Regions from separate parts of the Xanthomonas sontii genome, predicted to be linked through region 2. Evidence: riboswitches for the same ligand, from Rfam matches in the RefSeq annotation. Region 2 holds a riboswitch; the other holds the start of a gene.

Region 1 (11,742 bases), 400 kb from region 2:
GGCGGCTTGGTTTCAACTGAAACGGACTCGCATTTTGTGCAGCGCGCCAATTCAGGTACACTATTTCGGTCTGCATGCGGCCGTCCGTTTCCCTCAGGGACCGCCGGCGAGGCCAGGATCGCAACGATCCGACTCGCCCGCCCCGCCCGACGCCTTTCGTGGTGCCGACGAACCCCAGCCTCGCGCTGCGGGTTGATCCACCCTCTCGCAGCGCGGTTCACGGGAACGCTCCGAGCCTCACCTACTTGCGCCTGCGCGCCGGGTCCGTCCCGGCGTCGGCGCGTTATCCGGAGCATTCTCATGTCGTTCGAATCCCTGGGCCTTGCGCCCTTCCTGCTGCGCGCGTTGGCCGAGCAGGGCTACGAAACCCCCACCCCGATCCAGGCGCAGGCCATTCCCGTCGCCCTGGAAGGCCATGACCTGATGGCCGGCGCGCAGACCGGCACCGGCAAGACCGCCGCGTTCGGCCTGCCGCTGCTGCAGCACCTGGGCACTTCGCCGCAGTCGGTGGGCCCCGGCCCGCGCAAGCCGCGCGCGCTGATCCTGACCCCGACCCGCGAACTGGCCACCCAGGTCCACGACAGCCTGCGCGGCTACAGCAAGTACCTGCGCATCCCCAGCACCACCATCTACGGCGGCGTGGGCATGGGCAACCAGCTCGACGCGCTGCGCCGCGGCGTGGACCTGCTGATCGCCTGCCCGGGCCGCCTGCTCGACCACCTCGAGCGCCGCAGCGTGGACCTGTCGGGCATCGAGATTCTGGTGCTGGACGAAGCCGACCGCATGCTCGACATGGGCTTCCTGCCGTCGATCAAGCGCATCCTCGCCAAGCTGCCCAAGCAGAACCGGCAGACCCTGCTGTTCTCGGCCACCTTCGAGGAAGGCATCAAGCAGCTGGCCCGCGAGTTCATGCACGACCCGCAGGAAATCCAGGCCACCCCGAGCAACACCGTGGCCGACACCATCACCCACCGCGTGCATCCGGTGGACGGTGCGCGCAAGCGCGAACTGCTGCTGCACCTGCTGGCCGCCGACTCGCGCAAGCAGACCCTGGTGTTCGCCCGCACCAAGCACGGCGCCGACAAGCTGACCATGTTCCTGGACAAGTCCGGGTTGAAGACCGCGGCGATCCATGGCAACAAGAGCCAGGGCCAGCGCCTGCGCGCATTGAGCGACTTCAAGGCCGGCCGCATCACCGTGCTGGTGGCGACCGACATCGCCGCGCGCGGCATCGACATCGACCAGCTGCCCAAGGTCATCAACTACGACCTGCCGATGGTCGCCGAGGACTACGTGCACCGCATCGGCCGCACCGGCCGCAACGGTTCGACCGGCGAGGCGATCTCGCTGGTGGCGCAGGACGAGGCCAAGCTGCTGCGCGCGATCGCACGCATGCTCAAGCGCGAGATGGACATCCGCGACGTGCCGGGCTTCGAGCCGGTCACGCCGATCCGCTGGGGCAACAACAACCCGCCGGACGAGCGTCCGGGCGGCCAGCGTCCGCCGCGTCGCGGCAGCCACGCCCGTCGCGGCCATGGCGATGCGCCGGCGCACGCGCATGCGCACGCCGGCAGCAAGAAGCCCGGCGGCAGCCACGCCGACGGCGCCCGCCGCCAGGGCCAGGGCCGCCGCCACGGCAACGGCGGCGGCAACCGCCCCGCCGCGCCGCGCTGATCCGTCCGCGGCCACGCGCTGCGCACGCACTCGGGCCGCCCTTCGGGGCGGCCTTTTTTGTCCGCTCCACCCGGACATCGTGCGTCTGTCGCCGCCCCCTGCGGCACGCCACTGTCTTCCGTTTCGCGCGCCCCGCATCGCGCCATGCCGCTCCGCCCCCTGACCGTACAATGCCGCCCATGGATATCTTCAAAGTCTTCACCCTCGAAGCCGCGCACCGCCTGCCCAACGTGCCGCCCGGCCACAAGTGTGCGCGCCTGCACGGGCACTCGTTCCGCATCGAGCTGCACGTCAGCGGCGAACCCGGCGCCGAGAGCGGCTGGGTGATGGATTTCGGCGACATCAAGGCGGCGTTCCGCCCGCTCTACGACCAGCTCGACCACCATTACCTCAACGACATCGAGGGCCTGGACAATCCCACCAGCGAGCGTCTGGCGGTGTGGATCTGGGACCGGCTCAAGCCGGCGTTGCCGCTGCTCAGCGAAGTGGTGGTGCACGAGACCTGCACCTCCGGCTGTCGCTATCGCGGGCCGGGTTGAAGAAGGCCGGGAATGGGGAATGGGGATTCGGGAATCGTAAGGGCGGCACCGCGCCGGCTGAGGGTTCGCGTGCTGCCCGCCTTGCGTCGTTGCGCATCTGGCGCTTTCCAGGCCCGCAGAGGCGTCCGGCAAGGGCTGGCGGAATTGCGCCAAGTAATTGATCAGAAAAGCAGTTTGAACGAATCCTGAGCGGCTTCAGAAAATTTTGTTGCATCGCAGCAGAATGAGCGTATGTTGCACTGCAACAGCAGTCGGCATTCCAACGGAGTTGCATGATGTCCGCTCAATTCAACGATCAGTTCAGCAGCTACACCCAGCAGTTCGCCGCCGCCGCGGCGCGTGCCAACCGCCTGGCGCTGGAGAGCGCCGAGAGCGTGTTCGGCGTGCAGTTGAAGACCTTCGAGAAGAACGTGTCGGCCACCACCGGCTTCCTCGGCGAGCTGACCGAGGCGCGCGATCTGGGCACCGTGCAGGCGCTGTGGCCGAAGGGCCTGCAGATCGCCCGCGACAACTTCGAGCGGCTGGCCACGGCCAACCAGGAAGTGTTCGGCCTGGGCCTGAAGGCCTCCGAAGCCATCGGCCAGCTCGCCAAGCACCAGTTCGAAGCGGCGACCGAACAGGCCGCGCCGAAGGCCAAGCCCGCCGCCAAGTAACACTAGTTTTCGACGTCGCTGCGGTTCGCCGCCCGACGCACGCTCGGTCTGCATGGGTCCCTCCCCCCGTGCAACCCAAGGCCCGGTAGATCCCTCCCTCTACCGGGCCTTTTTTATGGGCGGGATTCGGGAGTGGGGATTCAGGATTGGTTGATCGCGTGCGTCTTGGCGTTCCTGTCTTTCCTGATGAGAGAGGCTTCAGCTCCGGTGCTTTGCCAGAAGCCGGTAGATCGCCTCTTCGACCGGGCTTCTCCATGCGCTTGCTTCGGGAGTGAAACCCGGCATTCGGGATCAGCCCATCTTGCGGATCCTGGACGCCCTGCTCTTGTGGGAGGGGCTTCAGCCCCGACGCGGCATCGGTCAGGCGTCGGGACTGAAGTCCCTCCCACAAAAGCCGGCAGCGCAGTGCCACCGGCAGTTGCTCAGCCCGGCGACATGCCCGCCCACGGCTGGAATTCCGCTGCCAACTGCTCGGCCTGCGGTTGCGGCCGGTACGGCAGGCGCCCCCAGCACGGCATCGGCAACCGCGCGCGCAGCATCGCCATGTTGTCGTCGATGCGGTCCATCGCCGGGTCGATCTCGTTGCCGATCCAGCCGATGCACTGCAGGCCATCGGCGGCGATCGCCGCGGCGCTGAGCCGGGCGTGGTTGAGGCAGCCCAGGCGCAGGCCGACCACCAGCACCACCGGCAGCCGCAGCGCGCGCGCCAGATCGGCCTGGTCCAGCGTCGCCGACAGCGGCGCCGCCCAGCCGCCCACGCCCTCCACCACCACCACGTCGGCCTGCGCGCGCAGGCGGTCGAACGCGGCCGCGATCGGCGCCAGCTCCAGCTGCACGCCGGCATCGGCGGCGGCCAGTTCCGGCGCCAGCGGCAGCGGCAGCGCGTACGGATTGAGATCGTCATAGGCCGGCCGCGGCGCGCTCGCCTCCTGCAGCGCCAGCGCGTCCTCGTTGCGCCAGCCGTCGGCCTCGCGCGCGCAACCGCTGGCCACCGGCTTCATGCCCACCGCGCGCTGGCCGCGCGCGCGCAGGGCGTGCAGCAGCGCGGTGCTGGCGATGGTCTTGCCGATGCCGGTATCGGTGCCGGTGACGTAGAAGGCGGGAACAGCCATGCGAAACCCTGTCGGTTGGCCGGCGGGACGCGCGGCGGCGCGCAGGATAGCCGGGTGCGTCGCGCGCGTCAGCCGCCGCGGTGCCGGCGGACGCAGCGCGCTGCTAGACTCGCGCGATGTTCGCCTCGTCCTCGCTCACCGGCAGCAAGCCGGAACAGTACGCCCAGTTGCTCGACCAGGCCCGTGCCCTGGTCGCCGGGGAGCCCGACCGCATCGCCAATGCCGCCAACCTGGCTGCGCTGGTGTATCACGCGCTGCCGCGGCTGAACTGGGTCGGTTTCTACTTCTACGACGGCAAGGAACTGGTGGTCGGCCCGTTCCAGGGCCTGCCCGCGTGCGTGCGCATTCCGCTGCACAAGGGCGTGTGCGGTGCGGCCGCCAGCAGCGGCCAGACCCAGCGCATCGACGACGTGGAGGCGTTCCCCGGGCACATCGCCTGCGATGCGGCCTCGCGATCGGAACTGGTGGTGCCACTGCTGCGCGACAGTGCGCTGGTCGGCGTGTTCGACCTGGACAGCCCCGACCTCGCCCGCTTCGACGCCGACGACCAGCGCGGCCTGGAAGCGATCGCCCAGGTCTTCGTCGACAGCCTGCGATGAGTACCACCAAGCTGCGCAACATCGGCCCCAAGAGCGCGGCCTGGCTGCGCCAGGTCGGCGTGCGCACGCAGCAGGACCTGGAGGCGGCCGGCGCGGTCGGCGCCTTCGTCAGGGTCAAGCGCGCCGGCTTCAAGCCCAGCCTCAACCTGCTGTATTCGCTGGAAGGCGCGCTCAGCGGCTGCCACTGGCAGGAACTGTCCGAGGCACGCCGCGCGCAGTTGCTGGGCGAACTTGAGATCGCAACGGCGGCGCTGCCGGCGCAGCGCGGCCTGCCGGTCGCCGGGCCGGTGGCGACCACCCACTTCGACCGCGACGACACGCGCGACGACGACGCTGCCGACGGCGCCTACGCGCACGACACGCACGACACGCCGATGGGCGACCGGCACGGCGACGACGACGGCCACGGCACTCACGCCGACTGAGCCGCGCAGCCAGCGGCGATCGCGTACAATCGCGCCGCTTCAAGGTGACCCACCGGCTCCGGCCAGCGGGTTGAAACGGGAAGCCGGTGCGTCTTGCGACAAGGCCGGCGCTGCCCCCGCAACGGTAAGCGATCCGCGCTGACGACCTGCGCCACTGTGCCCTGGGCATGGGAAGGCGTCGCAGCCGGGAGGTCCGCCTCCCCGATCGCGAGCCCGGAGACCGGCCTTGCAGTTCACTGGTTGCGATGCGGAGGGCGTCGCGGCGTGCCGCGCCGTGTCCGGCGCCGTCCGCTTGCACCTTCCGTTCGCGACTCCCTTGCCGTCACAGCGCGCAGCCGCGCGCCGGAGTTGCCACCCATGTCGTCCCGCCTGCTTTCGGTCGCGATCGCGTCCGCCCTGTCCCTGCCCGCGCTGGCCCACGCCGCCGATGCCGCCACCGACCTCGACCAGGTCCTGGTCACCGCCACCCGCACCCAGATTTCGGTGGAGGACAGCGTGGTGCCGGCGCAGGTCATCGACCGTGCCGAGATCGAGCGCAGCCAGGCCACCTCGCTGGCGCAGCTGCTGCAGGGCCGCGCCGGCATCGGCTTCTCCAACCAGGGCGGCCTGGGCAAGCTGACCACGCTGAACCTGCGCGGCAGCGAGTCGGACCACGTGCTGGTGCTGGTGGACGGCGTGCGCATCGGCTCGGCCAGCGCCGGCCTGGCCGCGTTCCAGGACCTGCCGCTGAGCCAGATCGAGCGCATCGAGATCGTGCGCGGCCCGCGCTCGAGCCTGTACGGCTCCGACGCGATCGGCGGCGTCATCCAGATCTTCACTCGCCGCGGCGGCCAGGGCTTCCAGCAGAACCTGAGCCTGGGCGGCGGCAGCCACGGCCTGCGCGAGGCCGGCGCCGGCTTCAGCAACCGCGGCGAGCGCGGCTGGCTGGCCGTGCAGGGCGGCTACCAGAAGACCGACGGCATCAATGCCTGCAACGGCTCGGCCACGCTGTTCGCCGGCTGCTTCGTCGACCAGCCCGACCGCGACGGCTACCGCAACGTCTCGCTGAGCGCGCGCGGCGGCTACGCGCTGACCGACACGCTGCGCATCGAAGGCCAGGCGCTGAACATCGACAGCCGCAACGAGTACGACGGCGACGCGCTGTTCGCCGGCAACGAGGCCGACAACACCCAGCAGGTGTTCAGCGGCAAGCTCGACTGGACGCCCTCCGATCGCCTGCACCTGGCCGCGCAACTGGGCCGCAACGTCGACGACGCCGACAGCTACTACCGTGCGCCGGGCGCACGCACCCGCAGCTTCGTCAGCACCTTCGACAGCCGCCGCGACACCGCCGCGCTGCAAGGCGACATCACGCTGGCCGAAGGCCATCTGCTCAGCGTCGGCAGCGACTGGCAGCGCGAGCACGTTGCCAGCAGCACCGCCTTCGACGTCGACAGCCGCGACAACACCGGCGTGTTCGCCGAGTACCAGGGCCGTTTCGGCGCGCAGCAGGTGCAGGCCAGCGTGCGCAGCGACGACAACGAGCAGTTCGGCGAGCACACCACCGGCAGCCTCGGCTGGGGCCTGGCGCTGGACCATGGCCTCAAGCTCACCGCCAGCGTCGGCACCGGCTTCAAGGCGCCGACCTTCAACGACCTGTACTACCCGTTCGCCGGCAATCCGGAACTGAAGCCGGAGCGCTCCAAGAGCGGCAACCTCGGCATTGCGCAGTATGCCGACAGCTGGAACTGGACCTTCAACGCCTACGAGACCCGGGTGAAGGACCTGATCTCCTACGACGCGGTCAGCTTCCTGCCGGTCAACGTGGACGAGGCGCGCATCCGCGGCGCCGAACTGACCGGCTATGCGTTGCTGGCCGGCTGGGAACTGTCGGCGCAGCTGAGCCACACCGACCCGCGCAACCGCAGCGACGGCGGCAACCGCGACAACTGGCTGGCGCGCCGCGCGCAGAACACCGCGCGCCTGGACGTGGACCGCGGCATCGGCCCGGTCAAGCTCGGCGTCAGCGTGTTCGGCAGCGGCCACCGCTTCGACGACGCGGCCAACCGCGTGCGCCTGGCGGGCTACGGCACCGTCGACCTGCGCGTGGAGTACGCGTTCACCCCGGACTGGACGCTGCAGGCCAAGGCCAGCAACGTGTTCGACCGCGACTACCAGACGGTGAACTGGTACAACCAGCCGGGTCGCGAATACGCGCTGACCCTGCGCTACGCGCCGGCAGCGCGCTGAGCCGGCGTCCCGCGCTGCGCCGATGGCGTGGCGCGGGACGACAGTGCGGAAACCACGCGTCTTTTTTTGTAGGAGCGGCTTCAGCCGTGATCGGCTTTCCCGGGAAAGCCTGTCGCGGCTGAAGCCGTTCCTACGAAAGGCGGCATGTGCGAACACAGCGGATATAGATGCGCGCATTCTCAAAGCAGACATGCGCGACGCACGCACACGTGGTCACTCGCGATAAGACCGCTGGCTGCCGAACGCAAACAGCCTCCCTCGTGCTCATGCATCGCGGCACAAACCTGACAGTTCAGCGACCGCTGCGCGCCCGGACCCTCACCCCAACCCCTCTCCCGGGGGGAGAGGGGCTTACTGCGTCATCGGCTGAAGCCGCTCCTGCAAGCGCATCCCGGTCTTTGCGCTACACCGCAGTGTTTGGATCGCCGTCGTATCAGCGCAGCTGCAGCAGCTCGCGCAAATCATCCATCAGCAACACCACGTCGGCCGTGGCCAGATCCAGATCGCGCGGATAGCCGTAACGCACCAGCGCCACCGGCATGCCGGCGGCGTGGCCGGCCTGCAGGTCGGTCCCCGAATCGCCGACCATCAGGCAGCGCGCCGGCGGCTGCGCGAACTGCTGCGCCAGGTGCAGCAGCGGCGCCGGGCTGGGCTTGCGCTCGGGCAGGCTGTCGCCGCCGAGCACCGCAGAGAACAGATCGGCCACGCCCAGATGGCGCAACAACGGCGGCACCATCGCCGACGGCTTGTTGGTGCACAGCGCCAGCGTCACGCCATCCGCATGCAACTGCGTCAGCGCCTCGGCCGCACCCGGATACAGCCGCGGACTGCGCAACAGGCATTCGGCGTAGTGACGCATGAAGGTCGGCATCACCGTCTCGAGTGGCGTGGCGTCGCCGGCATGCCGCCAGGCGCTCTCGACCAGTTTGCGCACGCCCTCGCCGATCCAGCCGAGCACGGTCGCCTCCGGCACGCGCGGCAGGCCGAAGTCGGCCAGGGTACGGTTCAACGCCTCGGCGATGTCGGCGCCGCTGTCGACCAGGGTGCCGTCCAGGTCGAACACCACCAATGCATAAGGAAATGTCATGTCGTGCCAACACAGGGGGACAAGTGCGCATTGTAGGTGGCGCAATGTCGGACGCGGTTGCGACGCGCGCGCGCGACGCGTGCCCTGCCTTCGCTGGCACGCGATTGCGACCACGCCACGCCCGCTGCGGCAGCGCCGTGACGGCGACCGAGCGCGCGAACCGCGCTCACGCGATCCATCCCGACCCGAGTCAACCGCTCGATCCCTGCGCTCGCGCGCACGACACCCGAGAACATCACCGGTTGGCGATCCCCACCCATGTTTCAATCCACGCATCCGTGGGGACGCGACCAGGTCGATCCGCGTGCCGGAGGATGAAGTCGCTGTTGCAACCCGAGCAGCATGCCCCTGTGGGAGGGACTTCAGTCCCGACGCGGGAGCGACGGCCAGGTTCTCGGCCTGCACCCACATCCCATGGTTGTTTCAACACACGCACACGAGAGTGTGCGACCGCTGACGCTGTGCCTGCTGACCGACTCGATGTGCTTTCAATCCACGCCCCCGCAAGGGCGCGACACAGACCCGCCGTCGCCGCACCGTAACCCCACGTGTTTCAATCCACGCACCGCTCAGGGCGCGACGATAGAGGGTACGACAGTCTCCCGTGGCACACGTTCCCATGCAATCAGCCGGGAAGGCACTATCCCAGGCGACGCCACCGCCTCAACCGAACAAGCGCCCCTGCGCCTGCCCCGGCTCGCGCTCGTGGAAGCCGGACAGGCCGACGCCGACCAGGCGGTAGCGGGTGGATGCCGGCAGGTCCACCCGCTCGCGCAGCGCCAGGGCGATGTCGATCAAGGCCTGCAGCGAGTCCGGCGGTTGCTCCGGGGTGAAGCTGCGGGTGAGGATGCGGAACTGCGCGGTCTTCAGCTTCAGCACCACGGTGCGCGCGATGCGCTCGGTGCGGCGGGTGGCGTTCCAGGTCTTCTCGGCCAGTTGCCGGATCGCCGGCTCCAGCGCCTCCAGCGCCAGGTCTTCGGCGAAGGTGTCCTCGGAGGAGATCGACTGCACCGGCTGGTCCGATTCCACCGGGCGCTCGTCGATGCCGCGCGCGCGCTGGTACAGGCGCAGGCCGAAGCTGCCGAAGCGCGCTTCCAGTTCCGCCTCGCTGCGCGCGCGCAGATCGCCGACGGTGGCGATGCCCAGTTCCGCCAGCTTGGCCTCCATCACCTTGCCCACGCCGGGCACCTTGTTCACCGGCAATGGCGTCAGGAACGCTTCCACGCGATGCGGGCGGATCACGAACTGGCCGTCGGGCTTGCGCCAGTCCGAGGCGATCTTGGCCAGGAACTTGTTCGGTGCGATGCCGGCCGAGGCGGTCAGTTCGGTTTCGGCGCGGATCTGCGCGCGGATGGTCTGGGCGATCTCGGTGGCGGTGCGCAATTCGCCCTTGGGCTCGGTGACGTCCAGGTAGGCCTCGTCCAGCGACAGCGGCTCGATCAGGTCGGTATGACGCTGGAAGATCTCGCGCACCTGCCGCGACACCGCCTTGTAGCGGGCGAAATCCGGCGGCACGAAGACCGCGTCCGGGCACAGCCGCTCGGCACGCAGCGCCGGCATCGCCGAGCGCACGCCGAACACGCGCGCCTCGTAGGAGGCGGCGCACACCACCGAGCGCATGCCGCGCCAGGCCACCACCACCGGCTTGCCGCGCAGCGCAGGATCGTCACGCTGCTCCACGGACGCGTAGAACGCGTCCATGTCGACGTGAATGATCTTGCGCATCGACCCCATACCCTACGCCTGCGAACGGTGTGCGCATGATAAGCCCCGCGCTGCGCACGGACTGAGAATGCGCGCCTTGATCCGGCGCAGTGCGCGCGCCACCGCCGCTGCCGACACTACGCGTGCGTACGGATAAAACGTTTGATTGAACGCGCGAAGCTCATGCACTCTTGCGCGCCTCGACTGTCTCGCCTGGGAATGTTCCGCTCATGAGTCGTCTGTCCTCCTATTCGCGCGAGCAATTGCTCGCCAGCGCACGCGGCGAGTTGTTCGGCGCCGACGCCGCGCGCCTGCCCAACGATCCGATGCTGATGTTCGACCGCATCGTCGCCATCGACGAGACCGGCGGCGCGCACGGCAAGGGCGTGATCCGCGCCGAACTGGATATCCGCCCGGACCTGTGGTTCTTCGGCTGCCATTTCATCGGCGATCCGGTGATGCCCGGCTGCCTGGGCCTGGATGCGATGTGGCAGTTGACCGGCTTCTTCCTGACCTGGCTGGGCGCGCCCGGCCGCGGCCGCGCGCTGGGCGTGGGCGAAGTGAAGTTCACCGGGCAGGTGCTGCCCACCGCCAAGCAGGTGGTGTACGAGATCGACATCAGCCGGGTGATCAACCGCAAGCTGGCGATGGCGGTGGCCGACGGCCGCATGTCGGTGGACGGGCGCGAGATCTATACCGCCAAGGACATGCGGGTGGGCCTGTTCACGTCGACGGAGGCGTTCTGATGCGGCGCGTGGTCATTACCGGAATGGGCATCACGTCGTGCCTGGGCAACGATCTGGACAGCGTGTCGCGCGCCTTGCGCGAAGGCCGCGCCGGCATCCGCCATAACCCGCAGGCGGTCGAGGCCGGCCTGCGCAGCCAGATCGGCGGCGATGTGCAGTTGGACCTGGACGCGGCGATCGACCGCAAGCTCAAGCGCTTCATGGGCGACGCCTCGGCCTACGCCTACCTGGCGCTGCGCGATGCGCTGGCCGATGCCGGCCTGGACGAGGCGGCGATCAGCGACCCGCGGATCGGCCTGATCGCCGGCTCCGGCGGCGGCTCCAGCCATTGGCAGGTGGAAGCGGCGGACCTGCTGCGCAACCGCGGCGTGCGCAAGGTCGGCCCGTACATGGTGCCGCGCACGATGTGTTCGGCGGTGTCGGCAAGCCTGGCCACCGCGTTCAAGATCAAGGGCGTGAGCTACTCGTTGTCGGCCGCATGCGCGACCTCGGCGCACTGCATCGGCGCGGCGGCGGACCTGATCCGCCACGGCCAGCAGGACGTGATGTTCGCCGGCGGCGGCGAAGAGCTGGACTGGACCATGAGCCTGATGTTCGACGCGATGGGCGCATTGTCCACCGGCTTCAACGACACGCCGGCGGTGGCCTCGCGACCCTACGACGCCGCGCGCGACGGCTTCGTCATCGCCGGCGGCGGCGGCATGCTGGTGCTGGAGGACTACGAGCACGCGGTGGCGCGCGGCGCGCGCATCCACGCCGAACTGGTCGGCTACGGCGTGACCTCCGACGGCGCCGACATGGTGGCCCCGTCCGGCGAAGGCGCGGTGCGCTGCATGCACATGGCGCTGCAGGGCGTGGACGCGCCGATCGACTATCTCAACACCCATGGCACCTCGACGCCGCTGGGCGATGTCACCGAGCTGGATGCGGTGCGCGCGGTGTTCGGCGATGCGGTGCCGCCGCTGTCCTCGACC
Region 2 (11,742 bases):
TCTGGTCGGCCAGCCCGGCGATCGAGGCGAGCACGTACGAGTAGCTCTCGTTGTGGATCACTTCCTGCTGGCCGATGATCGCGGCGTTGGCGTGCGCGGCCGGGTCGGTGATGTATTCGGCGACGTTGTAGATGAAGCGCGTCTGCGGCGAATCCAGCGTGGCCAGCAGGCCGATGATCGAGTCGTAGGCGTTCTTCTCGCGCGCCGACAGCTCCCCGTACTGCTTGGCATCGCCCTTCATGTCCACTTCGTCGGGGATCCAGAAGTTGGTCGACAGCTCCTTGTACGCCCGGTAGAAGGACGGGTACGGGATGTCGTTCCAGTTGAGGATGCCGCTGGTCGTGCCGTTGATGATGCCGGTGGAACGGTTGGGGTGCAGCGGTTCGAGGATCTTGATGCGGTCGAGCGCGATGGCCATGGATGTGCTTCGGTAGTCGGGTGAACGGCGCCGGCGGACGGCGCGGGAATGCGGGACGCGCGCGGCAGGACCGGCCTGCCGCGCGGCGCGGGCGTCAGACGCCGGCGATCAGCTCGAGCACCACTCGCACTCGCTGATGTCGATGTCGTTGGAACGCACGTAGTACGTGGTCTTCAGGCCTTCCTTCCACGCGGTCATGTGCAGGTCCAGCAGGGTGCTGGCGCGGATGCCGCTGGGCACGTAGAAGTTGAAGCTGATCGACTGGTCGACGTGGCGCTGGCGGCGCGCGTTCTGGCGCACGCTGGCGAACTGGTCGACCTTGTAGGCGCCCTTCTCGTAGTACGGATAGGTATCCACGGTCAGCCCCGGCGCCACCACCGGACGGCGGAAGTCCTTCTTCTCCTCGTAGTAGAACGCGCTGTAGATCGGATCGATCGAGGCGGTGGAGCCGGCGATCTGCGCGGTGCTCATGTTCGGCGCCACCGCCACCATCCAGGCGTTGCGCACGCCGTGCACGCTCACCTGCGCGGCCAGTTCCTGCCATTCGGCGCTGTCGTAGCCGCGCTTGGTGAAGTACTCGCCGTTCTGCCAGTCGCTGCCCTTGAACACCTTGTACGCGCCCTTCTCCTTGGCCAGCGCCAGGCTCGCCTGGATGGTCAGGTAGTTGATGCGCTCGTACAGCGAATCGCTGTACGCCTCGGCGTCCGGCGAGTTCCAGTCGATGCCCTTCTGCGCCAGCAGGTGGTGCCAGCCGAAGGTGCCCAGGCCGATCGCGCGGTACTTCTGGTTGGTGATGGTGGCCTGCGGCACCGGCAGCTCGTTGAGGTCGATGACGTTGTCGAGCATGCGCACCTGGACGCGGATCAGCCGCTCCAGGATGTCCGGCGACAGCAGGTCCGGCTGCGCGGTGACCGCGCGGCCCAGGTTCACCGAGGACAGGTTGCACACGACGAAGTCGCCGGCCTGCTTGGTGGTGACGATCTGGTCGCCGCTGATCATCTCCTGGATGACCCGCGTCGGGCTCATGTTCTGCAGGATCTCGGTGCACAGGTTGCTGGAATACACCATGCCCTGGTGCTTGTTCGGGTTCATGCGATTGACTTCGTCGCGATAGAACATGAACGGGTTGCCGGTCTCCAGCTGGCTGACCATGATCCGCTTGAACATGTCGATGGCCTTGACCACCTTGCGGCCGATGCGCTCGTCGGCCACCACTTCCTCGTAGCGGGCGCGGAAGCTGCCTTCGCCGCGCTTCTCGTCGAAGAAGTCCTGCAGATACCAGCCCTTGACCTCCTTCACCTCGTGCGGGTCGAACAGGTACCACTCGCCGCGGCGCTCCACCGCTTCCATGAAGATGTCCGGCACGCACACCGCGGTGAACACGTCGTGCGCGCGCAGGCGCTGGTCGCCGTTGTTCAGGCGCAGGTCCAGGAACGCCTCGATGTCGCGGTGCCAGATGTCCAGGTACACGGCGATGGCGCCCTTGCGCTGGCCGAGCTGGTCCACCGACACGGCGGTGTTGTTGAGCTGCTTGATCCACGGCACCACGCCGCCGCTGGAGTTCTTCACCCCGCGGATCGCCGAACCGGACGAACGCACGTAGCCCAGGTAGGCGCCGACGCCGCCGCCGTGCTTGGACACGCGCGCCACGTCGGTGTTGGAGTCGTAGATGCCCTGCAGGCTGTCGTCGACGGTGTCGATGAAGCAGCTCGACAGCTGCCCGCCGATCTTGCCGGCGTTGGCCAGGGTCGGCGTGGCCACGGTCATGTACAGGTTGGACAGCGCCCAGTAGGCCTCGCCGACCAGCTGCATGCGGCGCTCGCGCGGCTTCTCGTCCTGCATCAGGTACAGGGCGATGGTCAGCCAGCGCTCCTGCGGCAGTTCGTAGACCTTGCGCGAGTTGTCGGTGGCCAGGTAACGCGTGGCCAGCAGGTACAGGCCGTTGTAGGCGAACAGCTTGTCGCGCTCCGGATCGATCATGCGGCCGGCTTCGGCCAGTTCGTCCTTGGAGTAGTTCTTGAGGATGTCGATCGAGTACACGCCGCGGTCGGCCAGGCTTTCCTGGAGGCCGACGTAGGAGCCGTACTTCTCGCCGGCATCGTAGAAACGGTTCTTGCTGGCGCGCTTGTACAGGCGGTCCAGGTACAGGCGCGCGGCGAAGTACTCCCACTCCGGCGTGGCGATGTCCACGCGCGACTCGGCCTCGCGGATCAGGTAGTCGACCATGTCGTCGGCCGACAGGCTTTCCTTCTTCTCGATGAAGGCGAAGGCCTTGCGCTCGTAGTCGCTCACGTCCAGCTGCGGGAACTCGGCGTGGATCCGGTCCAGGGTGCGCTGCAGGCGCGAGCGGTCGAAGGCCATGCGGCGGTTGCCGCCGTCCTTGACGATCCAGGTCACGGCGCGCTGGTCGTTGCTCGGCTCGCTGCTGGCCGTCGGCTCCGGCTGGGCAGTGGCGGCAGCGGTCGTGGGGTCGACGGCGGCGTCGACGGATGCGGTGGCCGGCAGGCTGTGGGTCTGGCTCATGAAGGTCTCCAAGCGTAGTGCACGCGGCCGCCCGACCCTCGCAGGCAGCGGTCCGACCGGGTTCAATGGTGGGCAGGCGGTGTCGCGAAGACTGCAAACGGCGCAGGCACCGGGCCTGCGGGCGGTCAACGCTGCACCGACCCTCTCCCCCCGGAGAGCGCGCGGTCGGCGCCGCGCGGTGTGCTTCGCGCGGCTGTCGGCAGGTCTTCGGGCTGATGGGCAACGGCCGTGGCCGGTTCCTAGCCCGTCGCTTCCCAAGGCGGGCGCCTCAGTGCGGATGACGGGTTCGTTCCCAATTACCGCTGCGGGGCAGCGCCGGAGTTGGCGTTGGCACGCCGCACCGGCTTCCCTTTTGATCCTGCGGCTTGGGGCCGCCGGAACCGACCACCCCAAGATAGTGGGGTCGGTCGACGACGTCAACGCTAAATATGGGTGAAATTACGAAAACCTAAGCCTGGCAACGGTTTGCCGCCGACGGCCGATTCCGGCCCGGCCGCGACGGCCGTTCGTGGCCGTGACGGGGCCGTGAAGCCGGCCGCGGACAGGGGCGTTTGGCGCCCCCGGACGGCCCCGACACCGCCGCCTGTCCTACGGCCGGCAAGGCACCACGGTGCCGCTCGCATCGGTGCAGGTGCCGGTGTGGACGATGCTGCCGTCCTGCACGCTGGTGCTGCCCTGGTAGCTGCCCTGCGTGCCATCGACGCTGCTCTGGCGGCTGCCGCTGAGCGTACCGTCGGCGGCCCGGGCCAGGCTGCCACTGCTGCTCGCGCTGGCGCCGTCGGCGCGCTGGACGCTGGCACTGCCCTGGCGGCTGGCGCTGCCGTCGGCGTTGCGCTCGGCGCTGCCTTGGCGCGTGGCGCTGCCGCCGGCGGCGGTCGTGCGGGTAGCGGCGCTGCGCGCGCTGGCGTTGCCCTGGCCGTCGGCCTGCCATTGGCGGGCGCGTTGCACGCTGCCGTGCGCGCCGCTGGCGCTGGCCTGCACGGCGGCGTGGCGGGCGCCCTCGGCGCCGCCGGCGGTGCGCGTGCGGGTGTGTTCGCGTGCCGGTGCACTGGGCGCGACCAGGACGCCGGCGGCCAGCGCCAGCAGCAAGGGAGTGATGCGACGGGACAGCGACATGGCGTTCTCCGATGACGGCAGCGGCGTGCTGCCGAGTGTCACCGTAGCCATGGCGCCGGCGCCGCGGGCGCCGCATCGGCCAGCAAATGTTGCCGAACGCCGCAGCGGAAACATCCGCTTACAGTTGCGTCGCGGCGGCCGTTGCCGCGGGGCCGCGGCGCAACCGATAGTGGCGTCCATGGACGATGCCGCGCCCGCTCCCCGCCTGCTGCTGGTCGACGACGACGACCGCCTGCGCGCCCTGCTGTGCCGCTACCTGGAGAGCCAGGGCTTCGCGGTCAAGGCGGTGGCCGACGGCGTGCAGCTGCAGCAGGCGCTGGCGCGCGGCCACTACGACCTGGTGGTGCTGGACCTGATGCTGCCCGGCGAGAACGGCCTGGAGATCTGCCGGCGCCTGCGCGGCCAGGGCGACGCCACCCCGATCGTGATGCTGACCGCCAAGGGCGACGAGATCGACCGCATCGTCGGCCTGGAGATCGGCGCCGACGACTACCTGCCCAAGCCGGTCAACCCGCGCGAGCTGCTGGCGCGGATCCGCGCGGTGCTGCGCCGTACCCGCCCGGGCGGCGCCGGCGCACCGCAACCGGAGGGCGGCGAGATCGGCTTCGGCCGCTTCCGCCTGCACCTGGGCCGGCGCGAGCTGCGCCGCGATGGCGAACCGCTGAAACTCACCACCGCCGAGTTCGCGGTGCTGTCGGTGCTGCTGCGGCACCCGCAGCAGCCGCTGAGCCGCGACCGCCTCTCCAGCCTGGCGCACGGCCGCGAACACGAGCCGTTGGGGCGCAGCATCGACGTGATCGTGGCGCGGCTGCGCAAGCTGCTGGAGGACGACGTGCGCACGCCGCGGCTGATCCAGACCGTGTGGGGCGTGGGCTACGTGTACGTGCCGCCGGAGCCGCAGGCATGAGCGCGCCGGCTTCCCGCGCCAGCGGCTGGCCGCGCAGCCTGTTCGGGCAGTTGGTCCTGGTGATCGCGCTGGTGCTGGCCGGCGCCGGCCTGCTGGCGCTGCTGCTCGGCCGCGAACTGGCTGTGCGGCCGGCAGCGCAGCAGCAACTGCGCATGCTGCACGGCTTCGCCAATGTCGCCGAGGCGCTGCAGCGCTCGCCGGCCGCTGCGGCGCTGACGCCGGCGTTGCGCGAAGCCGGGCTGCAACTGCGCAGCGCGCCGCCCACCGCCAGCGCCGCCGGCCCGCTGGCCGACGCGATGCAGCGCCGCGCGGCCGACCAGCTCGGCCCCGGGCGCGCGTTGCGCCGCGATGCCGACGGCACCCTGTGGCTGCACCTGGCCACGCCGACCCCGCTGTGGGTGGCGTTCTCCAGCCAGCCGCGCGAGCACGGCCTGCGCCGGTTCTCGGTGGCGATGCTGGCCGGTTGCGCGCTGCTGGTCTGGCTCGCCGCTGCGCTGGTCGCGCGGCGCCTGGTGCGGCCGCTGCGGCAACTGGCGCAGGCCGCGCCGCACCTGGTCCGCGGCGAACAGGCCGCACCGATCGCCACCGGCGGTCCGCGCGAGGTCGCCGCGCTGGCGCAAGCGCTCACCGCGGCCAGCGCCGACGTGCGCCACGCCGCGGCCGAGCGTGCGCTGCTGCTGGCCGGCATCTCCCACGACCTGCGCACCCCGCTGACCCGGCTGCAGTACGCGCTGGCGCTGCTGCCGCAGGTGGAGCCGGAACTGCGCGAAGGCATGGAGCGCGACATCGGCGAGATCGACGCGATCCTGGCGCAGTTCATCGCCTACGCCCGCGACGGCCGCGACGAACCGGCCGTCGCCCTGGACCTGGCCGACCTCTGCCGGCAGGCGCTGGGCGCGGCGCAACCCGGCTGGGAGGCCGTCCTGCCCGCGCAGGCACCGCTGCACGGGCGGCCGCTGGCGCTGCAGCGCGCGCTCGGCAACCTCGTCGGCAATGCCGAACGGCACGGCGCGGCGCCGTTCCAGCTGCGCCTGCACAGCGACGGCGGCGATGGCTGGTGCATCGAGGTGCGCGACCACGGCCCCGGCCTGGACCCGGCGCTGGCCGCGCGCGCGTTGCAGCCGTTCGTGCACGGCGGCCATGGCGGCAGCGGACTGGGCCTGGCGATCGTCGAGCGCGTCGCGCGCCAGCATCGCGGCGCGTTGCTGCTGCAACCCATCGCCCCACACGGCCTGTGCGCCACCCTGCATCTGCGCCCGGCCTGAACCCGGCGCGCGCCGACGCCCGCACGCGTCGGCCGCGCCACGCCCCTCCTCGCCGTCCTCATGGAGTGATCTGCTCATGCGCCTGTCCCGCCCCTCGCCCACCCACGGCCTGCTCGCCCTGATGTTGCTGCTGCCGTTGCTCGCCGCCCCCGTCCACGCCCAGGACGGGCGCCTGCGCGCCCGCCTGCTGCAGCGCCTGGCCACGCGCGACGGCGCCGACGGCGCACGCGCGCCCTTGCCCGCCGGCGCGCAGGTGCTACGCGACGTCGCCTACGGCCCGGACCCGGCGCAGCGCATGGACGTGTACCTGCCGGCCGGCGCACGTCAGGCGCCGCTGCTGGTGATGGTGCACGGCGGCGGCTGGGCCGACGGCGACAAGGACAACCCCGGCGTGGCCGCCAACAAGGTCGCGCACTGGCTGCCGCAGGGCCATGTGCTGGTGTCGGTGAACTACCGCCTGCTGCCGCAGGCCACGCCGCTTGCGCAGGCAGAAGACGTGGCGCGCGCGGTCGCGCGGATCCAGCAACTGGCGCCGCAGTGGGGCGCCGATCCGGCACGGCTGGTGCTGATGGGCCACTCGGCCGGCGCGCATCTGGTGAGCCTGCTGGACCTGTCGCCGAATCTGCTGGCGCAGGCCGGGGCGCGCCGACCGCTGGGCACGGTGGCGCTGGACAGTGCAGCGATGGACGTGGAGCAGGTGATGCAGCAACGGCATCTGCCGCTGTACGACCGCGCCTTCGGCAGCGTGCGCAGCGACTGGATCGCCGCCTCGCCGTACCACGTCATGGGCGCCAGCGCGCCGCCGCTGCTGGCGGTGTGCTCCAGCCGCCGCGCCGACGCCTGCGCGCAGGCGCGCCACTTGGCCAGCAAGGCCGGCGCCCGCGGCATCCGCGTCGAGGTGCTGCCGCAGGATGCCAGCCACGCGGAGATCAACCGCGACCTGGGCCTGCCCTCGGCCTACACCGCGGCGGTGGACGCGTTCCTGCACACGCTGCGCTGAGCACCGCGCACGGCCCCCACGACAACCGGGCTCAGGTCACCATGCACTGCTGCAGCAGCAACGGCAGCGCCACCGCGGCGCTGTCGCGCCAGTGCAGGTCGGCGCGCGCCGACAGCGCGCTGGGTTCGGGATTGATCTCGACCACGCAGGCGCCACGCTCCTTGGCCTGCAGCGGCAGGCTGGCGGCCGGATAGACCAGGCCGGAACTGCCGATCACCAGCACCAGGTCGGCGGCGTCGGCGGCGCTCTGCGCGCGCGCCCATTCCGCCGCCGGCAGCGCCTCGCCGAACCACACCACGCCCGGGCGCACCGTGCCGCCGCAGGCCGCGCACACCGGCGGCACCAGGCGCTGGCTGGGCGTGTGCACGTCGATCGGCGGCAGCAAGCCGCGCCAGGGCTGGCCGCAGTCGCTGCAGCGCAGCGCCGACAGCCGGCCGTGCACGTGCGCGGCGACCTCGCTGCCGGCGCGCTGGTGCAGGTCGTCCACGTTCTGGGTCACCAGGGTGGTGTGGCGGACCTCGGCCAGGCGCGCCAGCGCCAGGTGCCCGGCGTGCGGCTGGGCCTGCGCCACGATCGCCATGCGCCAGCGGTACCAGCCCCATACCAGGGCGGGGTCGGCACGCCAGGCGTCCTCAGTGGCCAGTTGCTCGGGATCGAAGCGCGACCACAGGCTGTCGTCCTGGCCACGGAAGGTCGGTACCCCGCTCTCGGCGGACATGCCGGCACCGGTCAGCACCAGCAGACGGCGTGCGCCCTGGATGAAGGCGGCGACGGTCTCGGCGTTGTAGGCGGAACTGAGCATGGCGCGCCCGATTTGATCAAGCTCACACTATTGCACCCCCGCGGGGTGGCCTCAATGTGCGTGGCAACACGCGCGGCGCCCACAACGCGAACGGGCGGCCAGTGGCCGCCCGTCGTGTGTCGCCCTGGACCGGCGCAGGCGCCGGCCCGGACATCGCGCTGGCTCAGTCGAGCACGACCAGCTTGACGTCGATGTTGCCGCGGGTGGCGTTGGAGTACGGGCACACCTGGTGCGCCTTCTCCACCAGCGATTCCAGCGTCGCACGCTCCAGGCCCGGCGCGGCGATGCGCAGTTCCACGGCGATGCCGAAGCCGCCCGGGATCTGGCCGATGCCGACGTGGCCCTCGATGCTCGTCTCGGCCGGCAGCGCCACCTTCTCCTGCCCGGCGACGAACTTCAGCGCACCGATGAAGCAGGCCGAGTAGCCGGCCGCGAACAGCTGCTCCGGGTTAGTGCCGTCGCCGCCAGCGCCGCCCAGCTCGCGCGGGGTCGACAGCTTGACGTCCAGCGCCTTGTCCGGGGTGGCGGCGCGGCCGTCGCGGCCCCCGGTGGCGGTGGCAGTGGCGGTGTAGGCGATGGTGGTCGGTGAAGCCATGGTGGTTCTCCTTCGAGGGCGGCGCCGCGGCGCCATGGGGTAGAGGGAAATGCGTAGAGGGAAATGCGCGATCGGGACGGGAATCGGTCAGGCCGCGGCCTGCAGCTTGCCGCGGACCTCTTCCAGGTCGTGCTTGAGCCGGGTCAGTTGCTGCAGGTCGCAGGCGACCGCGCACAGCACGCCTTCCGGCACCGCCTGCGCGCGCGCGCGCAGCGCCTGGCCGTCGGCGGTCAGCGCGATCAGCACACGGCGCTCGTCCTCGGCCGCGCGGCTGCGGGTCAGCAGACCGATCGCCTCCAGGCGTTTGAGCAACGGGGTCAGCGTGGCCGAATCCAGGAACAGCTTCTCGCCGATGTCCGAGACGCTGCGCTGGTCCTGCTCCCACAGCACCAGCATCACCAAGTACTGCGGATAGGTCAGGCCGAGGTCGCGCAGCAGCCCGCGGTAGAGCTTGTGCATGGCCAGGTTGGCCGAATACAGCGCGAAGCACAGCTGGGTATCCAGCTTCAGCAGGGAGATGGCGTCGGGGGCAGAGGTACGGTCCATGGGCACTACATTACATAGCGCGCGATTCAATAGCAAGCGATATTTATGCCCTGCCGACTCCTGGCTGAAGCGGGCGCCGCCCTTCCCCTCGTGCTGACAGCGACGCAGGACTACGCTGCGCGCAACTTGAGGAGCTTCCGCATGCGCGCATCGTTCCTGCTGCTGGCCGCGCTCGGCGCTGCCCCCATGGTGTCCAAGGCCGTGCCCAACACCCTGCCCGACGGCCCGGTGCTGGTCGGTGCCGGCGCCGACGCGTTGGCCCGGGAAACCCGTCGCCAGTGCCCCGGCGTGCCGACCGACCGGCTCACCCCGGCCGATCTGCTCGATGCCGAGGAGACGTTTCGCGAGGGGCTGTCCGCGGCGCAGCGCCAGGCCATGGATCGGCAGTTGCCGCAGGACGGCGCGTCCGGGCCGGCCCGCTGCGCGCACAGCGCAGGCGGCGCCGGTTGCCCGGCGGCCGCCTATCTGGAAGAGATCGCTGGCGCAGGCCTGATGCCGCGCTTCGTCGCCGGGCTGTGTGCGCCCGGCGCGGTGCGCTGAACCCGCACCGCGGGCATCGGTCTGCGCTCAGACCCGGTGCGCTGCCGCCAGGTACTCGGCGCTCTGCATTTCGATCAGGCGCGAGGCGGTGCGCTCGAACGCACCGGCCAGGCGCTCGCCGGTGTACAGCAGCGGCGGCGGATCCTGCGCGGTGCAGACCAGGTTGACGTGGCGGTCGTACAGTTCGTCGATCAGGTTGACGAAGCGCCGCGCCGCGTCCTCGTTCATGCGGTCGAAGTGCGGGATGCCGCCGAGCAGCACGGTGGTGAACTCGTGCGCGATCTCGATGTAGTCGCTGGGACCGCGCGGGCCTTCGCACAAGGCGACGAAATCGAACCAGACGATGCTCTTGCCGCGCGCGCGCACCGGGATCTTGCGCCCTTCCAGTTCGATGTTGCCGCGGCGTGCCTCGGCATTGCCGGTCAGCGCACTCCAGCGCTCGCCCAGCCAGGCGTCGCTGTCCTCGGCCAGCGGCGCGCGGTACACCGGCGAGCGGGTCAGCGCGCGCATGCGGTAGTCCTCGGTGCCTTCGGCGTAAAGCTCCACGCAATAGGTCTGCAGCAAGCCGATCGCCGGCAGGAAGCTCTCGCGCTGCAGGCCGTTGAGGTACAGGTTCTGCGGCGCGGTGTTGGAGGTGGTGACCAGGGTCACGCCCTCGGCGAACAGGCGCTCGAGCAGGCGCGACAGCAGCATCGCATCGCCGATGTCGGTGACGAAGAACTCGTCCAGCACCAGCACGCGCAGCCGGCTGCGCCACTCCTGCGCGATCTTCGCCAGCGGATCGCTCTGCCCGGCGTGCTCGCGCAGGCGCTCGTGCACGCCGCGCATGAAGCGGTGGAAATGCGTGCGGTACTTCCGCGCGATCGGCAGGCCGTCGTAGAACAGATCGACCAGGAAGGTCTTGCCGCGGCCGACCCCGCCCCAGAAGTACAGCCCGCGCACCGGCTCGGGCTTTTTCCAGAACGCCGACAGCCGGTCCAGCCAGCCCTCCTGGTCGCCGTCCACGATCGCGGTATGGATGCGGTCCAGTTCGGCCAGCGCCGCGTGCTGCGCCGGATCGTCGCGCCAGTCGCCGCGCGCCACGCCTTCGGCGTAGCGCTGCGACGGCAATGCCGCCGCGCTCACGCTTGTGCCGCCGGCAGCCAGGCCTTGACCGCGTGCTGCAACGCGCCGCGCAGGTCGATCAGCTTGCGATGGAAGAAGTGGCTGGTGTCGGGCATGCGCACCAGTTGCGGCTGTGCCTCCAGGGTCTCCAGCCAGTCGTACACGGCCTGCGGATCGACGATCTCGTCGGCCTCGCCCTGGATCACCAGCCACTGCGGCGGCGGCGCCATGCCGGAAAAATCCCAGCGCCCGGCCGGCGGCGCGATCGAGATCAGCACCTGCGGCTGCAACGCGGCGCTGGCGCGCAGCGAGACGTAGGCGCCGAAGCTGAAACCTGCGAGCCACAGCGCGTCGTGCGGACGCTGATCGCGCACCCAGGCGGCCACCGCGGCCAGGTCCTGCTGCTCGCCGTCGCCGTGGTCGAAGCTGCCGGCAGACGCGCCGACGCTGCGGAAGTTGAAGCGCACCACGCGCACGCCCAGCTCGCGCAGCGCGCGCGCGACCATGGTCACCACCTTGTTGTGCATGCTGCCGCCCTCGGTGGACAGCGGATGGCAGACGATGGCGGTGACCGGCAGCGCGGCGACGTCGGCGTCGGGCAGATCGACCGCGGCCTCGATCGGGCCGGCGGGGCCTTGCAGCGTCAGTGCGCCGGAAGCGGTGGGGAAAGCGGGAGAGGTCATGCGGTCATAATACCGGGGCTGGGTCGCGGCCACATGCCGAAGCGGTGCACGCAGCGTTCTTTTTCCTCCCGATCCGGATCCTGCGTGTGGTCTTCGTCCTGTTGAGTGTGGTGTGCAGCGTGCTGGTCTCGGCGCTGCTGAAGCTGGCGCCGCAGCGGCGCATCGACCTGGCCCAGGCGGTGACCTGGAACTACCTGGCGGCGCTGCTGCTGTGCGCCGCCCTGCTGCAGCCGCCGCTGGCCG

The links. Region 2 has a riboswitch for cobalamin ahead of RAB70_RS02145 (ribonucleoside-diphosphate reductase subunit alpha). Riboswitches for the same ligand answer to the same signal wherever they lie in the genome.
Region 1: it holds a riboswitch for cobalamin, as region 2 does, so the genes downstream of both, btuB (TonB-dependent vitamin B12 receptor) here and RAB70_RS02145 (ribonucleoside-diphosphate reductase subunit alpha) in region 2, are expected to answer to the same signal.

The regions. Positions count from the first base shown of each region.
Region 1 is NZ_CP132342.1:71,368-83,109, forward strand. Features, by position in the region: gene RAB70_RS00285 (DEAD/DEAH box helicase) at 301-1,674, shown strand; gene queD (6-carboxytetrahydropterin synthase QueD) at 1,854-2,213, shown strand; gene RAB70_RS00295 (phasin family protein) at 2,489-2,866, shown strand; gene bioD (dethiobiotin synthase) at 3,289-3,978, opposite strand; gene RAB70_RS00305 (GAF domain-containing protein) at 4,095-4,577, shown strand; gene RAB70_RS00310 (TfoX/Sxy family protein) at 4,574-5,002, shown strand; cobalamin riboswitch at 5,028-5,246, shown strand; gene btuB (TonB-dependent vitamin B12 receptor) at 5,360-7,231, shown strand; gene gph (phosphoglycolate phosphatase) at 7,665-8,318, opposite strand; gene dinB (DNA polymerase IV) at 8,982-10,052, opposite strand; gene fabA (3-hydroxyacyl-[acyl-carrier-protein] dehydratase FabA) at 10,253-10,768, shown strand; gene fabB (beta-ketoacyl-ACP synthase I) at 10,768-11,742, shown strand, end outside.
Region 2 is NZ_CP132342.1:475,012-486,753, forward strand. Features, by position in the region: gene RAB70_RS02140 (ribonucleotide-diphosphate reductase subunit beta) at 1-418, opposite strand, end outside; gene RAB70_RS02145 (ribonucleoside-diphosphate reductase subunit alpha) at 527-2,941, opposite strand; cobalamin riboswitch at 3,122-3,341, opposite strand; gene RAB70_RS02150 (hypothetical protein) at 3,530-4,057, opposite strand; gene ompR (two-component system response regulator OmpR) at 4,236-4,964, shown strand; gene RAB70_RS02160 (ATP-binding protein) at 4,961-6,229, shown strand; gene RAB70_RS02165 (alpha/beta hydrolase) at 6,306-7,229, shown strand; gene RAB70_RS02170 (NAD-dependent deacylase) at 7,261-8,031, opposite strand; gene RAB70_RS02175 (organic hydroperoxide resistance protein) at 8,195-8,626, opposite strand; gene RAB70_RS02180 (MarR family winged helix-turn-helix transcriptional regulator) at 8,714-9,172, opposite strand; gene RAB70_RS02185 (hypothetical protein) at 9,314-9,712, shown strand; gene zapE (cell division protein ZapE) at 9,740-10,837, opposite strand; gene RAB70_RS02195 (alpha/beta hydrolase) at 10,834-11,499, opposite strand; gene RAB70_RS02200 (EamA/RhaT family transporter) at 11,586-11,742, shown strand, end outside.